DNA from 3 places in the Lentzea sokolovensis genome. Region 3 is predicted to be linked to each of the others. Evidence: riboswitches for the same ligand, from Rfam matches in the RefSeq annotation. Region 3 holds a riboswitch; each other region holds the start of a gene.
The links. Region 3 has a riboswitch for glycine ahead of gcvH (glycine cleavage system protein GcvH). Riboswitches for the same ligand answer to the same signal wherever they lie in the genome.
Positions count from the first base shown of each region.

Region 1 (5,176 bases), on a different contig from region 3:
CGCGATCACGTCGGCGACCTCGATGAAGTCCACCTCGCCGAACCCGCGGGTGGCCAGCGCCGGCGTACCGATCCGCAGACCGGACGTCACCATCGGCGGACGCGGGTCGTTCGGAACGGCGTTGCGGTTGACCGTGATGCCGATCTGGTGCAGCACGTCCTCGGCCTGCTTGCCGTCGAGCTCGGAGTCGACCAGGTCGACGAGGACCAGGTGCACGTCCGTGCCGCCGGTCAGCACCTTCACGCCGGCCGCGGCGACGTCCGCCTGCGACAGCCGCTCGGCCAGGATCCGCGAACCCTCCAGCGTGCGACGCTGACGGTCGGCGAACTCCGGCGAGGCGGCGTGCTTGAACGCCACGGCCTTGGCCGCGATCACGTGCTCCAGCGGACCGCCCTGCTGGCCGGGGAACACCGCCGAGTTGATCTTCTTCGCGATGTCGGCGTCGTTCGACAGGATCACGCCGCCACGGGGACCGCCGAGGGTCTTGTGGGTCGTGGTCGTCGTGACGTGCGCGTGCGGCACGGGCGACGGGTGCAGGTCGGCGGCGACGAGGCCGGCGAAGTGCGCCATGTCGACCATCAGGTAGGCGTCGACCGAGTCCGCGATGCGGCGGAACTCGGCGAAGTCCAGCTGACGCGGGTACGCGGACCAGCCGGCGACGATCAGCTTCGGGCGGTGCTCGGTCGCCAGGCGCTCGACCTCGGCCATGTCGACGCGGCCGTCGGAGTCCGCGACGTGGTACGGCACGACGTTGTAGAGCTTGCCGGAGAAGTTGATGCGCATGCCGTGCGTCAGGTGACCGCCGTGCGCGAGGTCCAGGCCCAGGATCGTGTCGCCGGGCTGGAGCAGCGCGAACATCGCGGCCGCGTTGGCCTGCGCGCCCGAGTGCGGCTGAACGTTCGCGAAGCCCGCGCCGAAGAGCGACTTGATGCGCTCGATGGCGAGACGCTCGACGACGTCCACGTGCTCGCAGCCGCCGTAGTAGCGACGGCCGGGGTAGCCCTCGGCGTACTTGTTGGTGAGGACGGAGCCCTGGGCCTGCAGCACCGAGACGGGCGTGAAGTTCTCCGAGGCGATCATCTCGAGAGTGCCCTGCTGGCGCGCCAACTCGGCCGCAACGGCTTCGGCGACCTCGGGGTCGTACTCCGCGAGGGAAGCGTTGAACTGGTCGGACATCTGGAGAATCTCCCTACTTGGCGCGCTTGTAGAACGGAAGTGCGACGACCTCGACCGGCTGCTTCTTGCCGCGGACGTCGACCAGCAGTGAGGTGCCGGGCTCGGCACTGGCCCGCGACACGTAGGCCATGGCGACGGAGTAGCCGAGGGTCGGGGACAGCGCGCCCGACGTCACCTCGCCCACGACCTCGTCACCGTTGAGCACCGCGTAACCGTGGCGCGGGGCGCGGCGCTCGGGGGTCTTCAGTCCGACCAGGACCGAGTCCACCCCGGACTCGGCGACCTTGGCCAGCGCGTCGCGGCCGACGAAGTCGCCGGGCTTGTCGAGCTTCACGACCCGGCCCAGGTTCGCGTTGTACGGCGTCAGCGACGTCGTGAGCTCGTTGCCGTACAAGGGCATTCCGGCTTCGAGGCGCAACGTGTCGCGGCAGCCCAGGCCGCACGGCTTGAGCTCGTGCGCCTCACCCGCGGACAGCAGCGCCGCCCAGACGGCCGGGGCATCGGCGGGCGCGACGAAGAGCTCGAAGCCCTCCTCGCCCGTGTAGCCCGTGCGCGCGAGCAACGCTTCGACACCGGCCACGGTGGAAGGGTACGAGGCGTAGTACTTGACTGACGCCAGATCCGTCTCGGTCAGGCCGGACAGGATCTCGACCGACTTCGGGCCCTGGATCGCGATCAACGCGTAGTCGGTCGACTTGTCCGTGACGACGGTGTCGAAACCGGCGGCGCGCTCGACGAGGGCCTCGGCGACGACAAGAGCGTTGGAGGCGTTCGCGACGACCATGAACTCCTCGTCGCCCAGGCGGTACACGATCAGGTCGTCCAGCACGCCGCCGTCGGCCTGGGTGATCATCGTGTAGCGGGCCTTGCCGACGGCCAGCGCGGAGATGTGGCCGACCAGCGCGTAGTCGAGAGCCTCGCCCGCCTGCGGTCCGGTCAGGACGATCTCACCCATGTGCGTGAGGTCGAACAGGCCCGCGGTGGTGCGCACCGCGTGGTGCTCGGCGAGTTCGGACGAGTAGCGCAGCGGCATCCGCCAGCCCGCGAAGTCGGTGAACATCGCGCCGAGCTGCTCGTGCTCGGCGTTCAGAGGCGTGAGGCGGGACATCAGAACGCTCCTCCAGGGTGCGCCGAAGAGCCGGACGCGGCCGGCTGAGGCATCAGAAGAATGACACGGTCCATCGGAGACTCCTCACTAGAGCGAGCCTCCCCCTCTGTCATGAGCCTGAGAGCTTCACCACCGAAGTGGCTTGCACCGTGGGCGAGGCTGCCGAGCAGCCTGCTTTCCAGAGTTGCCTTCGTCGCGCGGTACCTGTGCCTGAGAGATTCCGGGGAGGGATTGCTCCTTCGGCGCCCCTGCTGGAGGGGTCTCTTCCGCGCGACATCGACGGCCGTGTTCAGTTGGTAGCCCCAGACGCTAGCAGGCCAAACGTCACAGCGGCACGCCCTGCGCCGTCTTCTCGACCACCTTGCGCTCCGCCCAGAACGACAGGAACGGGACCGTGCCGGCGAGCAGCACCAGCAGGGTGCCCTTGATCGACCAGCGGAGCTTGAGCGCCAGGTCGACGGAAATCACCAGGTAGATGGCGTAGAGGAAGCCGTGGATCGGGCCGACGACCTTCATCGCGCCACCCATGTCCGCGGCGTACTTGAGCACCATGGCCACGACCAGGAGCAGCAGGAAGACTCCGACCACGTAAGCCATGACCCTGAACCGGGTCAACGCACCCTTCATCTGCCCGCCTTCGCTCAACGACCGTCCCGCGCGTTGAGGTTCGCGAGCATGCGGTTGTAGGCCGCGAGCTCCGCGTCTTCTTCGTCGTCGAAGTGCTCGACAGGCGCGGGTTTGACGGCGTCAACGGTAGCCATCGGCTTCGGGGCGGCCGCAACCGGCTCGGGTGCGAGATCCGCGTCACTGTTCTGGCGCGCCAAACGACGGAACCGCCACACCATGAAGAGGGGGAAGAGGCCGAAGAGCGGCCACTGGAGCACGTACCCGAGGTTCTGGAACGTGCCGCTGGCGGACTCGAAGCGCTGCCACTGCCACCACGCGAGTCCGCAACAGGCGACCAACGCCGCCAGACAGGCGAACGCGATCAGCACTCGTTGGGGGGTAAGGAGGCCGCGCACGACCCCAAGACTACTTGGGTGAGGCCTCCTGACGGAGGCCACCCCGTGGGGGATCCGGGGGCTTGCCCCCGGCTGGGGCGTGGGGGCTTGGCCCCCACAAAACACGCGAAGCGATCGAGGTGAGCGCATTCCGCGAACATGGGGGCCCCAATCGTGGAGCCCCGTTCCCGACCTACGCCACGCCGTCTCGGCGCTGCCTCTGCAGACGAGCAACGCACCAGGCCGCGGCGGAGCCACGACGAAGGTGCTGGAGAACCGTCATCGGTCCCAGGCGCCTCCCGAGATCGGCAGGAGACAGGCCGGCCGCGCGGTAGTCGAGCGCGCGCTGGTCCAACGGGCTGATGCCCGCGTCCCACCACTGCTCGGCCTCGGCGACGTCGCCCACCAGCTGCCAGTAGCTCGCCGCGGCGGCGAGCAGTGCCTCGGGTGCCTCCGGCGCCCGCTTGCGCATCGCGGCCACGTAGGCCGGATCCGCAGAGTCGACCTTGACCAAGCCACGCGACCCGCTCCTGCCTCCCCGCTGCACGGGGATGCCTGGCGCCGAGGGGGGAGCCTCCGCGAGCCACGCGTTCTTGATCCGGTTCACCTCCTGCATCTCTGCGTCGTCAGACCGTTCAGCCGCCCACTGCTGCAACAGCTCGTGGACCCCGGAGTCCTCGACCATATGTGCCTCCTCGTCGGTCGGGGATCGGCCATTGCAGCGGAAGGTATTCGGTAGGTCTGACAATCGCCAGACCCTGAATCCCCAGAACACCCGTTACCAGTGCGTGATTGGCCTCATTCCACCCATCCGGCTCAACGCAGACGGCCGAAGATCACTCAACGTCACTAGCTGATCGGGGTGGCCGTGCCGAAGAGGCTCCTGACGAAGGTGATGATCGACTCCGCGCCGTCCCGCAGCCAGCCGAGAGCCGTCTGGACCGCCGAAGCGGACTCTTCTGGCCGGGTGATCAGGAGGAACAGCACCAGCGCGACGCCCGCCAGCACTAGCACCTTCTTGAGGTTCACAGGTACCTCTCCGTCCGTGTGGTTCACCGGTCAGGCGGCGGACCGCCCGTGTCACCCGTCATGGTCCCTCATTCACCCTTGCGATGAACAACGACCACGCCCAAGTCATCCCAGGATCCACCAGCGACGCACGCCTGCACGACGGCCAACGTCACCCGAATGGCGGCTAAAGACGGGCCTCAACAGCGCCGATGTCCTGGGCACGAGGTGAACACGGACTCCCTCGCATCCCACAGCTTGGAAGAGAGACTGTTGCACCGGGGCTCACCCGGATGCCGAACTCACCCCATCACGCACCGTCACGCCTTCGTGGCGCTATTAATGCGCACCCGAGCATTCATCCAATTACTCCAGACCGCCGCAGTTCCATAATTCGGCCGTCCGCCACACCCATGTCGGCAAGCACTTCCCGGGTGTTCACCCCGACGGGAACCGGTGCTGTCGGAACCGCCGCGGGAGTGCGGTCGAACCGGGGCGCCGGAGCCGGGTGCGGAGCACCGGACACGTCCACGAACGCGGCACGCGCCTCGTTGTACGGATGCCGCGCCGCTTCAGCGGGGGTCAGCACCGGAGCCAGGCAGGCGTCCGTGTCCCGCGCGAGGTCCGCCCACTCGTCCCGCGGCCGGGTCTTCACCGCCGCCGCGATGCGCTCCCGCAGCTCAGGCCAGTTCGCCGGATCGTTGCGCGAGGGCGCGTCCTCCAGGCCCAGCACGCGCACCAGGTCGGCGTAGAACTTCTCCTCCAGCGCACCCACCGCCACGTACTGCCCGTCGGCGGCCTCGTAGACGTCGTAGAACGGCACTCCACCGTCGAGCATGTTCTCGCCGCGACCGCCCGACCACATGCCCGCGGACCGCATCCC
Region 1 covers NZ_JAXAVU010000010.1:288,013-293,188, forward strand. Annotated here, with positions in the region: gene glyA (serine hydroxymethyltransferase) at 1-1,176, opposite strand, end outside; gene gcvT (glycine cleavage system aminomethyltransferase GcvT) at 1,190-2,284, opposite strand; glycine riboswitch at 2,384-2,471, opposite strand; glycine riboswitch at 2,473-2,563, opposite strand; gene SK854_RS23315 (DUF3817 domain-containing protein) at 2,609-2,911, opposite strand; gene SK854_RS23320 (hypothetical protein) at 2,926-3,306, opposite strand; gene SK854_RS23325 (transcriptional regulator) at 3,479-3,970, opposite strand; gene SK854_RS23330 (hypothetical protein) at 4,135-4,314, opposite strand; gene SK854_RS23335 (CaiB/BaiF CoA transferase family protein) at 4,652-5,176, opposite strand, start outside.
Region 1: it holds a riboswitch for glycine, as region 3 does, so the genes downstream of both, gcvT (glycine cleavage system aminomethyltransferase GcvT) here and gcvH (glycine cleavage system protein GcvH) in region 3, are expected to answer to the same signal.

Region 2 (5,176 bases), on a different contig from region 3:
GCCGGGACCACCGCCGCCGTGCGGGATGCAGAACGTCTTGTGCAGGTTCAGGTGCGAGACGTCCGAGCCGAACTTGCCGTAGCGGGCCAGGCCGATCAACGCGTTGAGGTTCGCGCCGTCGACGTACACCTGGCCGCCCGCGTCGTGGACCAGGCCGCAGACCTCGCGGACGGTGTCCTCGTACACGCCGTGGGTCGACGGGTAGGTGATCATGATCGCGGCGAGGTCGTCGGCGTGCTCCGCGACCGTCGTGCGCAGGTGGCCCATGTCGATGTTGCCCTTGTCGTCGCACTTCACGACGACGACGCGCATGCCGGCCATGACGGCGGACGCGGCGTTGGTGCCGTGCGCGGACGACGGGATCAGGCAGACGTCGCGGTCGGCGTTGCCGTTCGCGCGGTGGTAGGCGCGGATCGCCAGCAGACCGGCGAACTCACCCTGCGAACCGGCGTTGGGCTGCAACGACACCGCGTCGTAGCCGGTGACCTCGGCGAGCCACTCCTCCAGGTCGGACACGATCTTCAGCAGACCCTTGGCGTCCTCGGCGGGCGCGAACGGGTGCAGCGTCGAGAACTCCGGCCACGTGATGGACTCCATCTCCGCGGTGGCGTTCAGCTTCATCGTGCAGGAACCGAGCGGGATCATGCTGCGGTCCAGCGCGACGTCCTTGTCGGACAGCGCGCGCAGGTAGCGCAGCAGCGCGGTCTCGGAGCGGTGCGCGTGGAAGACCGGGTGGGTCAGGTAGTCCGAGGTGCGGCGCAGGTCGCCCGGGATGCCGTCGGCGGTGTCGGCGTCGATCGCGTCCACATCGGACCCGGTGACACCGAAGGCCTCCCACACGGCGACGATGTGTGCGCGCGTGGTCTTCTCGTCGCAAGCGATTGCCACGACGTCCTCGTCGACCTTGCGGAGGTTGATGCCGGCCTCGCGAGCCTTCTCGACGACGGCGGCGGCCTCACCGGGAACGCGGACCTGGACGGTGTCGAAGAACTCGCCGTGCACGACGTCGAGACCGGCCTCGCACAGGCCCGTGGCGAGCACGGTGGCCAGGCGGTGCACGCGGGTCGCGATCGACCGCAGGCCCTCGGGACCGTGGTAGACGGCGTACATGGACGCGATCACGGCCAGCAGCACCTGCGCGGTGCAGATGTTCGACGTGGCCTTCTCACGGCGGATGTGCTGCTCACGCGTCTGCAGCGCGAGCCGGTAGGCCAGCGAGCCGTCGGAGTCGACGGAGACACCGACGAGACGGCCGGGCAGCTGACGCTCCAGACCGGACCGGACGGCCATGTAGCCGGCGTGCGGGCCGCCGAAGCCGATCGGCACGCCGAAGCGCTGCGTGGTGCCGACGACGACGTCCGCGCCGATCTCGCCCGGCGCGCGCAGCAGCGTCAGCGCCAGCAGGTCGGCGACGACGACGGCCTGCGCGCCGGCGGCGTGGATCTCCTCGATCAACGCGGCCTGGTCGCGCACGACGCCGGAGGCGCCGGGGTAGGACAGCAGCACGCCGTAGAAGTCGCCGCCCAGGCCGAGGCCCTCGATGCCCTGCGACAGGTCGGCGACGACGATCTCGATGCCCAGCGGCTCGGCGCGCGTCTCGATGACGGCCAGCGTCTGCGGCAGCGTGTCGGCGTCGATGACGAACTTGTTCGACTTGGACTTGCCGGCGCGGCGCACCAGCGTCATCGCCTCGGCGGCGGCGGTCGACTCGTCCAGCATGGACGCGTTCGCGACCGGCAGGCCGGTCAGGTCGCCGACCATGGTCTGGAAGTTCAGCAGCGCCTCGAGACGGCCCTGCGAGATCTCCGGCTGGTACGGCGTGTACGCGGTGTACCAGGCAGGCGACTCGAGAACGTTGCGCAGGATCACGCCCGGCGTCACGGTGTCGTAGTAGCCGAGGCCGATCATCTGCGTCATCGGGCGGTTCTGCGACGCGAGCTCACGCAGCTCCGCGAGCGCCTCGGTCTCGGTGGCCGGAGCGGGCAGGTCCAGCACGAGGTCGCGCTCGTGGATGGACGAAGGCACCGCGTGCTGCGCGAGCTCCTCGAGCGACCCGACGCCGATGACGTCGAGGATGCGCGCGAGTTCGGCGGGGCGCGGACCGACGTGGCGGTCGGCGAACGGGGTGCCGTGCTCGAGAGCTGCGAGCGGAATGCGGTCCTGCGTCATCAAACGCCTCCGGGGGGCTGCGGGCACACGTGTCCTGGTGCCCTCCCCGCTCTGTCCGTACCCCGAAGGGCGCCTGAGAGGTTCACCCACCGGTCAGGATGGGCTTTCACCGTCGGCGGGATCCCCAGAAGAACATCTGGCGATCCACTTTCCAGAGGCGTCTCGCTCGGCGGTCCTGGATGCCTGAGAGGTTCCCGGGGAGGGACTTGCTCCTTCGGCGCCGGGCTCGAAACCCGGTCTCTCCCGCCAGAGTTCAGCGACTACCCGAGAAGAATACCCGCAGGCAGCCCCGCTAGTCCCCAGGGACGCGACCTACATCTCAGTGCCAAGACCGGACAACGCTCCGGACAGCGGGTCAGAAGGGTCGTCACGCAACGCCACCAGCAGGTGCGTGGTGCCCACGACGTCGTCTCCGCGCCGGGCCGCGACGAGCTTCGCGCGTTCCATCGCACGCTCCACCTTGCCGCCGCTGACGGGTAACGCGGCCGGGTCGATCCCCGCCTCGCGCAACGCCGCCGCCCCGCCCGACTCGAACTCCGGCTTCAGCTTCCTGCCCGCCACCTTCAGCTGGCGGTCGACCGTCAGCACCGCCTCCACCAGATCCCGAGACGAGACGTCTCGTCTCGCGGCCACGGCCAGCCGTCCTGCCTCGTTGCGCACGACGGTCAGCACCGGACCGCCCAGTCCCTGGCCGCGGGCGATCCAGCGCATCAGCCAGCGCACGTACCCGCCGCCGGACTCCCCTTCCAACGCTCCCGCCTTGCGCAGCAACCGCACGGCGGGCGCTTCCTCGATCTCCGCGTGGGTTCGCGCGGCATCCGCTCGCACAGCGGCGGCCGTCGCGTCGACGTCCACTCCGCGCAGCACGAACAGGTCGGCGGCACGACCGGAACCCTGCTCCAGCAACGCCAGCGAGAGGTGGGTGGTGGTCAGCACGCCGTCACCGGCCTGGGCGAACGCCGAGAGCAGACACTCCTCCAGCGCACGGCTGACGGGCGGCACGGTCTCGACGTCAAGGCGGTCGCAGGCGACGTTCACCAACGCCGTGACGTCAGGATGAGCCTCGGGAACGACGCCACCGTCCTCGTCGGCCCAGTGCTCCGGCCCCCGCGCCATCGCCTGGGCCCGCAGCGACTTCACGCCGAGCTTGCGTCCGGGTCCGATGGTGTCGATCAGCGAGATCAGCAGGTTCTCGGTGCCGAGGAAGCCGAACTCCAGCCGGAGCGCGCGCTGCGCCGCCGCTTCCAGCACCTTCACGACCTGATAGGAGGGGGTGATCGTCATGCCTGAGACGCTAGAGATCGGCAGGGTCCGATCGCTGCTGCCGACCGGCCATCCCACAGCGCCAGTCGGCCACGTTCACCGTGCCGATCGATCAGCCGGTGGCGCGCTCGCGACGCCGGCGGGTCAGCTCGTCCTCGGTCATCGGAGCGATCTCGACGCCGTCCGCACGTTCGGCCGGGAACTCGTGGATCGTGCCGGAGATCTCGCGCATCGCACCGCTGACCGCGATGCCGAACACGCCCTGACCACCCTGCAGCAGATCGACGACCTCTTCCGGCGAGGTGCACTCGTAGACGGTGGTGCCGTCGGAGAACAGCGTGATGCGCGCCAGGTCCTGCACGCCGCGGCGGCGCAGGTGGTCGACAGCGACCCTGATGTTCTGCAAGGAGACACCGGTGTCCAGCAGCCGCTTCACGACCTTGAGCACCAGGATGTCCTTGAAGGAGTACAGCCTCTGGCTCCCGGAGCCGTGCGCCATCCTTATCGTCGGCGCGACCAGCCCGGTCCTTGCCCAGTAGTCGAGCTGCCGGTACGTGATCCCCGCGATCTGACACGCCGCAGGTCCTCGGTAACCGACGAGCTCGTCCGGCAGCGAGGAGTCCGGGAACAGTTCACCCTGCAGCCCGGATTCGGCCCGCAAGGGCGCTTCCTCGACCACGCCTGCCTCCCCTCGGAACGGCCACGAAACTCATGACCGTCAAGCCGCTACGTCAGCTCACGCGAACCAGCGACGTCCACTCGAGTTCGACGGTAAGACCGGTCCGAGGGCTGGTCAACGCGACGCGCGGGGAGTTGCGACCCTCAACCTCAAGTGGAGAGTCATACCGTCACCCGAACTGGGACGTTCAGGTGACGTTTAGTGATCGTTTAGCGAATAAAACGACCGTAAGTAGTCCGATCGAGGGACGTCCAAACGAACTGACTCACGGTCCATACGAGACGGAGTGCGACACCCGGAAAACTCAGGTGTCCGCTCCGCGGAAGTCTTCTGGAGAGACGGAGTCGAGGAACTCGCGGAACTTCTCCACCTCGTCCTCCTGCTCGTCCGGGATGATGAGGCCCGCCTCGGCCAGCACGGACTCCTCGGCGTGGATCGGCACGCCGACCCGCAACGCCAGAGCCACCGAGTCGGACGGCCGCGCGGACACCCGCACGTCGCCGTCGAACACGAGCTCGGCGAAGAAGGTGCCCTCCTGCAGGTCGGTGATCCGGACCTGTTCGAGGTTGCGCCCCAGCGCCCCGATGACGTCCTTGAGGAGGTCGTGGGTGAGCGGACGGGCAGGACGAACGCCCTGCTGCTCCAACGCGATCGCCGTGGCCTCGACGGAGCCGATCCAGATCGGCAGGTACCGCTCGCCCTCGGTTTCACGCAGAAGAAGGATCGGCTGGTTCTGGGGCAGCTCCACCCGCACGCCGACGACGCGCATTTCGCTCATCGGGCCTCGCCTCCCTCTGTTCGTTCGAGGACGACCCGGTTCACACCCGAGCATCCCCCGGCGTACATGTCCGACGCTACCCGCCAAGCGGGCCGTGTGCTCAATCGTTGCGGGTGGATAGTGATCAACACTGCACCCCTGTCCGGTAGATCAGGACTGCCGCAAGCCCGCTCTCACCAACAACGTGTGCAACGAGGTGAACAGGTCAGCCAATTCCCGAACCGTCTCGGGATCTGAGAAAGACTTCAGCACGACCACCTCGTGGTCCGCTGCCGCGCGGACCGCGC
Region 2 covers NZ_JAXAVU010000013.1:126,683-131,858, reverse strand. Annotated here, with positions in the region: gene gcvP (aminomethyl-transferring glycine dehydrogenase) at 1-2,169, opposite strand, end outside; glycine riboswitch at 2,219-2,326, opposite strand; glycine riboswitch at 2,330-2,425, opposite strand; gene SK854_RS31810 (Clp protease N-terminal domain-containing protein) at 2,482-3,453, opposite strand; gene SK854_RS31805 (MerR family transcriptional regulator) at 3,545-4,111, opposite strand; gene SK854_RS31800 (bifunctional nuclease family protein) at 4,416-4,889, opposite strand; gene SK854_RS31795 (MerR family transcriptional regulator) at 5,040-5,176, opposite strand, start outside.
Region 2: it holds a riboswitch for glycine, as region 3 does, so the genes downstream of both, gcvP (aminomethyl-transferring glycine dehydrogenase) here and gcvH (glycine cleavage system protein GcvH) in region 3, are expected to answer to the same signal.

Region 3 (5,176 bases):
CGCGTGGCGCCGATGGCGATCGCGTTGCTCGTCACCAGCAACACGCTGGGACAGCTCGTGATGAAGCTCGGCGCGGGCACGGCGATGCTGCTCGGCATGACGATCGTCGCGGCCGGCGTGGCGTTGCTGTCGATCGGCACGACCTACCCGCCGACGCTGGCAGGCCTGATCCTCATCGGCGTGGGTGTCGGTGTGTCCCAGCCGGTCGCGGTCAACGCGCTGATGGGGTCGATCCCGCCGGAACGCGCCGGCATCGCCTCTGGGCTGTCGGGCACGCTGACGGAGCTGGGCTCCTCGTTCGGCATCGCGGTGCTCGGCGCGCTGCTGTCGGCGCGGTTCGTGGCCTCGCTGCCGGACGGCGTGCCGGGGCGGTCGCTTTCAGAGGCGCTGCACAGCGGCGCGGACATCACGATCGTGCGCGAGGCGTTCTCCAACGGCATGAGCGTGAGCCTCGTGATCGGGGCGATCGCTGTGTTCCTGGGAGGTGTTGTGGCCAGCGTGTTGCTGCGACGTGCCTAGGATCGGCCTGTGGAGAGCGTGTGGTTCGGCAAGCCCAGGCCCAGCAGCGGTCAGCCCCTCGGCCTGAGCCGGGAGGCGATCGTCCGCAAGGCGCTGGAGATGCTGGACGCGCACGGCATGCAGAAGCTCTCCATGCGCAAGCTCGCCGCGGAACTGGGCGCGGCGCCCATGTCGCTGTACTGGCACGTGCCGACCAAGGACGCGCTGATCGAGCTCTGCCTCGACGAGATCTACGGCGAGTTCCCGTTGCCGGGCCCCGAGGACGACTGGGAGACGGCTGTGCGCGCGATGATGCACGCGATGCGTCATCTCGCGCACAAGCACCCGTGGTGGGTCCGGGGCATCGGCGAGTTCAACAGCATCGGCCCGAAGGCCGTGGCGATGAGCGACGCGATGTTCGAACCGATGACGCGGGCAGGTCTGTCGCTGCCCGCGGCGGCGCGGTCGATCTCGACGATCTCCAGTTTCGCCATCGGGTACGCGATCGCCGAGGTCAACTTCGTGGCGCGGGGCGGGATGGACTCGCCGCCGCCGGACCTGCCGAAGATCGCGGACCTGTACCGGGAGAAGCACCCGAACTACGTCAGGATGCTGGACGAACCGGAGCTGTGGTCGCTGGAGGGGCAGTTCGAGTTCGGGCTGGACTGCGTGATCGACGGCATCAAGGCGCGCGTCGAGGCCCTCAGATAGGCGAAACCCCCGCAGCGATTCACGCGTGCGGGGGCCTCATTCATTCAGTTGGTCTTAGACGACGGTCTCCAGCGGCGTGTGCACGAGGCCGGTCGCCTCGGCCACCGGGCCGTTGGTCAGCAGTCCGGCGTGGACGTTGAGACCCAGGGCCAGCGAACGGTCGTCCTTGAGCGCCTTCTCCCAGCCCTTGTCGGCCAGCGCGACCGCGTACGGCAGCGTCACGTTCGTCAGCGCGTAGGTCGAGGTGCGCGGGACGGCGCCCGGCATGTTCGCCACGCAGTAGAACACCGAGTTGTGGACCTCGTAGGTCGGCTCGGCGTGCGTGGTGGCGCGCGAGTCCTCGAAGCAACCGCCCTGGTCGATGGCGATGTCGACGAGCACCGAACCCGGCTTCATGTCCGCGACCAGCGCGTTCGACACGAGCTTCGGGGCGGCGGCACCGGGGACGAGCACGGCGCCGATGACCAGGTCGGCCTCGCGGACGGCCTGCTCGATGGCGAACGAGTTCGAGGCGAGCGTGCGCAGCCGGCCCTGGAACTGGGCGTCGATCTGGCGCAGGCGGTCGACGTTGGTGTCGAGGATCTGCACGTCCGCGCCCATGCCGACGGCGATGGTGGCGGCGTTGACGCCGGCCACGCCGCCGCCGATCACGACCACGCGGGCCGGGGCGACACCGGGGACGCCACCGGGCAGCACGCCGCGGCCACCGGAGGGCTTCATCAGGCTGAACGCGCCGACCTGCGGGGCCAGCCGGCCGGCGACCTCGGACATCGGGGCGAGCAGCGGCAGCGAGCGGTTCGGCAGCTGCACGGTCTCGTAGGCGATGGCCGTGGTGCCGGACGCCAGCAGCGCCTCGGTCAGTGGCCTGTCGGCGGCGAGGTGCAGGTACGTGAAGAGGGTCTGACCGGCGCGAAGACGGGGGTACTCCTCGGCGATCGGCTCCTTGACCTTGAGAACCAGGTCACCTTCCGCCCACACGTCGTCGGCGGTCGGGAGGATCTTGGCGCCCGCGGCGAGGTACTCCTCGTCGGTGATCGCGGAGCCGAGACCGGCGCCCTGCTCGACGTACACGTCGTGGCCGCGGCTGGTCAGTTCGTGCGCACCGGCAGGCGTGAGAGCGACGCGGTACTCGTGGTTCTTGATCTCGCGAGGAACTGCGATCCGCACGATGACTCCTCCGTTCGGTGGGCCGACATCTCATAATGTGGGCCAGTCGGAAGGTCATGTCACTGTGCGGATCGCACTATCCGGTAACCCTCTGGTTGTTCGTCTAGGACAGAGCGACCTGAGCCTCGTTCGCGTTCCACTCGACCGTCCCGCGTTGACACTCGGCGGGGGCCGCACATAGCGTTCGCGCCGAGAACTGAACACCGGCCGCGGCGCGCAAGCGTCAGAACCCGAGTGGGAGAGACCTCGACGAACCGGTCGGGGCGCCGAAGGGGCAAGCTCCCGCACACTCTCAGGCAGCAAGACCGCTCGGGGTAGGCAACTCTGCACGGCGGAGGGGGCGCAAGTTTCCTGACCCGTCACAGCCAGAGGAGTCGCGCCGTGGAGTTCCCCGAGAACCTGCTCTACACCGCCGAGCACGAGTGGGTCGACTGGACGCCGGGCACCCAGGACCCGCTGACCTGCGGAATCACCGAGTACGCCGCTGATGCGCTCGGCGACATCGTCTTCGTCCAGCTGCCCGAGGTCGGTGCCAAGGTCGTCACCAACGCGGTCTGCGGCGAGCTGGAGTCCACCAAGTCCGTCAGCGACCTGTTCTCGCCCGTCACCGGTGAGGTGATCGAGGTCAACAGCGCCGTCGTGGACGACCCGGCGATCGTGAACAACGACCCGTACGGCGCCGGATGGCTGTTCAAGGTCCGCGTCGAGTCGGCCGAGAACCTCCTCACCTCGGCGAAGTACGCCGAGCTCACCAAGTCTGACTGACCGCTCCACCACCACGAGGGACTGATCAGTGGCGATCAGCGTTTTCGACCTGTTCTCCGTCGGCATCGGACCGTCCAGTTCACACACGGTCGGCCCGATGCGCGCGGCCGCGATGTTCGTCGAGAAGCTCGGCGCACGTGTGTCCGAAGTGGACCGCGTGCACGTCGAGCTGTTCGGCTCGCTCGGCGCGACCGGCCACGGCCACGGCAGCCCCAAGGCCGTGTTCCTGGGCCTCGAAGGCAACCATCCCGAAGAAGTCGATCCCACCGTCGCGGCCGCCCGCGTCGAGGAGATCGTCTCCGCCGAACGGCTCAAGCTCGGCGGCGCGCACGAGATCGACTTCGTGCACGACCGCGACCTCGTCATGCACCGCCGCAAGTCACTCCCGTTGCACCCCAACGGGATGAGCTTCGAGGCGTTCGCGGACGGCAAGTCGGTCGAGCACGCCGTCTACTACTCGATCGGCGGCGGTTTCGTCGTCGACGAGAACGCGTCGGGCACCGACCGGATCAAGCTCGACTCGACGCCGTTGGCGCACCCGTTCCTGACCGGCGACCAACTCCTCGCGCGCTGCCGCGAGACCGGCCTGTCGATCAGCGAGATCATGATGGCCAACGAGCTGTCGTGGCGCACCGAAGCCGAGGTCCGCCAGGGACTTCTGCACATCTGGCACGTCATGCAGGAGTGCGTCGAACGCGGCTGCAACGAGCACGGCGTCCTGCCCGGCGGTCTGAAGGTCCGCCGCCGCGCCGCCGAGATGCGCAAGACGCTGGAGAAGGAGCACTTCGTCACCGACCCGTTGCGGGTCATGGACTGGGTGACGCTCTTCGCACTGGCGGTCAACGAGGAGAACGCGGCGGGCGGCCGTGTCGTCACCGCACCGACCAACGGCGCGGCCGGCATCGTCCCGGCGGTTCTGCACTACTACACGAAGTTCGTCCCGGGAGCCTCCGACGACGGCGTGGTCCGGTTCCTGCTGACGGCGGGCGCGATCGGCGTGCTGTTCAAGGAGAACGCGTCGATCTCCGGCGCCGAGGTCGGCTGTCAGGGCGAGGTCGGCTCGGCCTGCTCGATGGCGGCCGGTGGTCTCGCCGAGGTGCTCGGCGGCACCCCCGAACAGGTCGAGAACGCCGCCGAGATCGCCATGGAGCACAACCTCGGCCTGACGTGCGACCCGATCGGCGGTCTGGTGCAGATTCCGTGCATCGAACGCAACGCCGTCGCGTCCATCAAGGCCATCACGGCTGTGCGCATGGCTTTGCGCGGCGACGGCTCGCACTTCGTGTCGCTCGACAAGGTCATCAAGACCATGCGGGACACCGGCAAGGACATGTCGGTGAAGTACAAGGAGACAGCTCGCGGCGGACTCGCCGTGAACGTCATCGAGTGCTGAGTCAGGCGAGCGCGTCGATCTGCGTCACCGCGTACTGCGCGACCTCGTTGTCCATCGCGGACAGACGGTCGCGCAGTGCGGGGGTGCGCAACCAGTTCCGGATCGGCTGAGCCGGTTCGTCCCAGCACAACCAGCCGCCGTCGCACGGGGTGCCGCCGGACAGGAAGTCGTACGACCACTTGTGAGCGAGCTCCGCGACGGCGGCGTCGGGGAGACCGTCGACGACGGGCAGCCACGGCGTCAGGTCCTCGTCCATCTGCGCGGCGGCCTGGACCAGCTCGTCCAGGTCCGGGCTGTCCGACGAGCGGACGATGATCCCGGTGAGCGCCGCCCGCAGCGCGGTGCGCTCGTGCTCCGGCCAGGCGGGCAGGTTGGCCAACGTCAGACCCTGCGTGAGCCGGCTGTCCGGGTCACGTTCCAGCAGATCGAGCACCCTGGGCGCGAGTCGTCGCCAGGCGAGCTCGTACTCGTCCGGCTCGAAGTGGTCCTCGACCTCCCAGGCGAACTGCCACACGACGGTGTCGGGCACCAGTGCGGGATCGCCGTCGAGCAGGGCCAGCTCGGCCCGGGTCCAGCAGAGTCCGCAGCCCTTCACGTGCTCAGCGGGCGTCGTACGCGGCCTGCGCGGCCAGCACCTCGGGC
Region 3 covers NZ_JAXAVU010000007.1:90,933-96,108, forward strand. Annotated here, with positions in the region: gene SK854_RS12745 (MFS transporter) at 1-519, shown strand, start outside; gene SK854_RS12750 (TetR/AcrR family transcriptional regulator) at 529-1,209, shown strand; gene ald (alanine dehydrogenase) at 1,264-2,376, opposite strand; glycine riboswitch at 2,602-2,694, shown strand; gene gcvH (glycine cleavage system protein GcvH) at 2,758-3,141, shown strand; gene SK854_RS12765 (L-serine ammonia-lyase) at 3,170-4,534, shown strand; gene SK854_RS12770 (hypothetical protein) at 4,536-5,129, opposite strand; gene SK854_RS12775 (winged helix-turn-helix transcriptional regulator) at 5,134-5,176, opposite strand, start outside.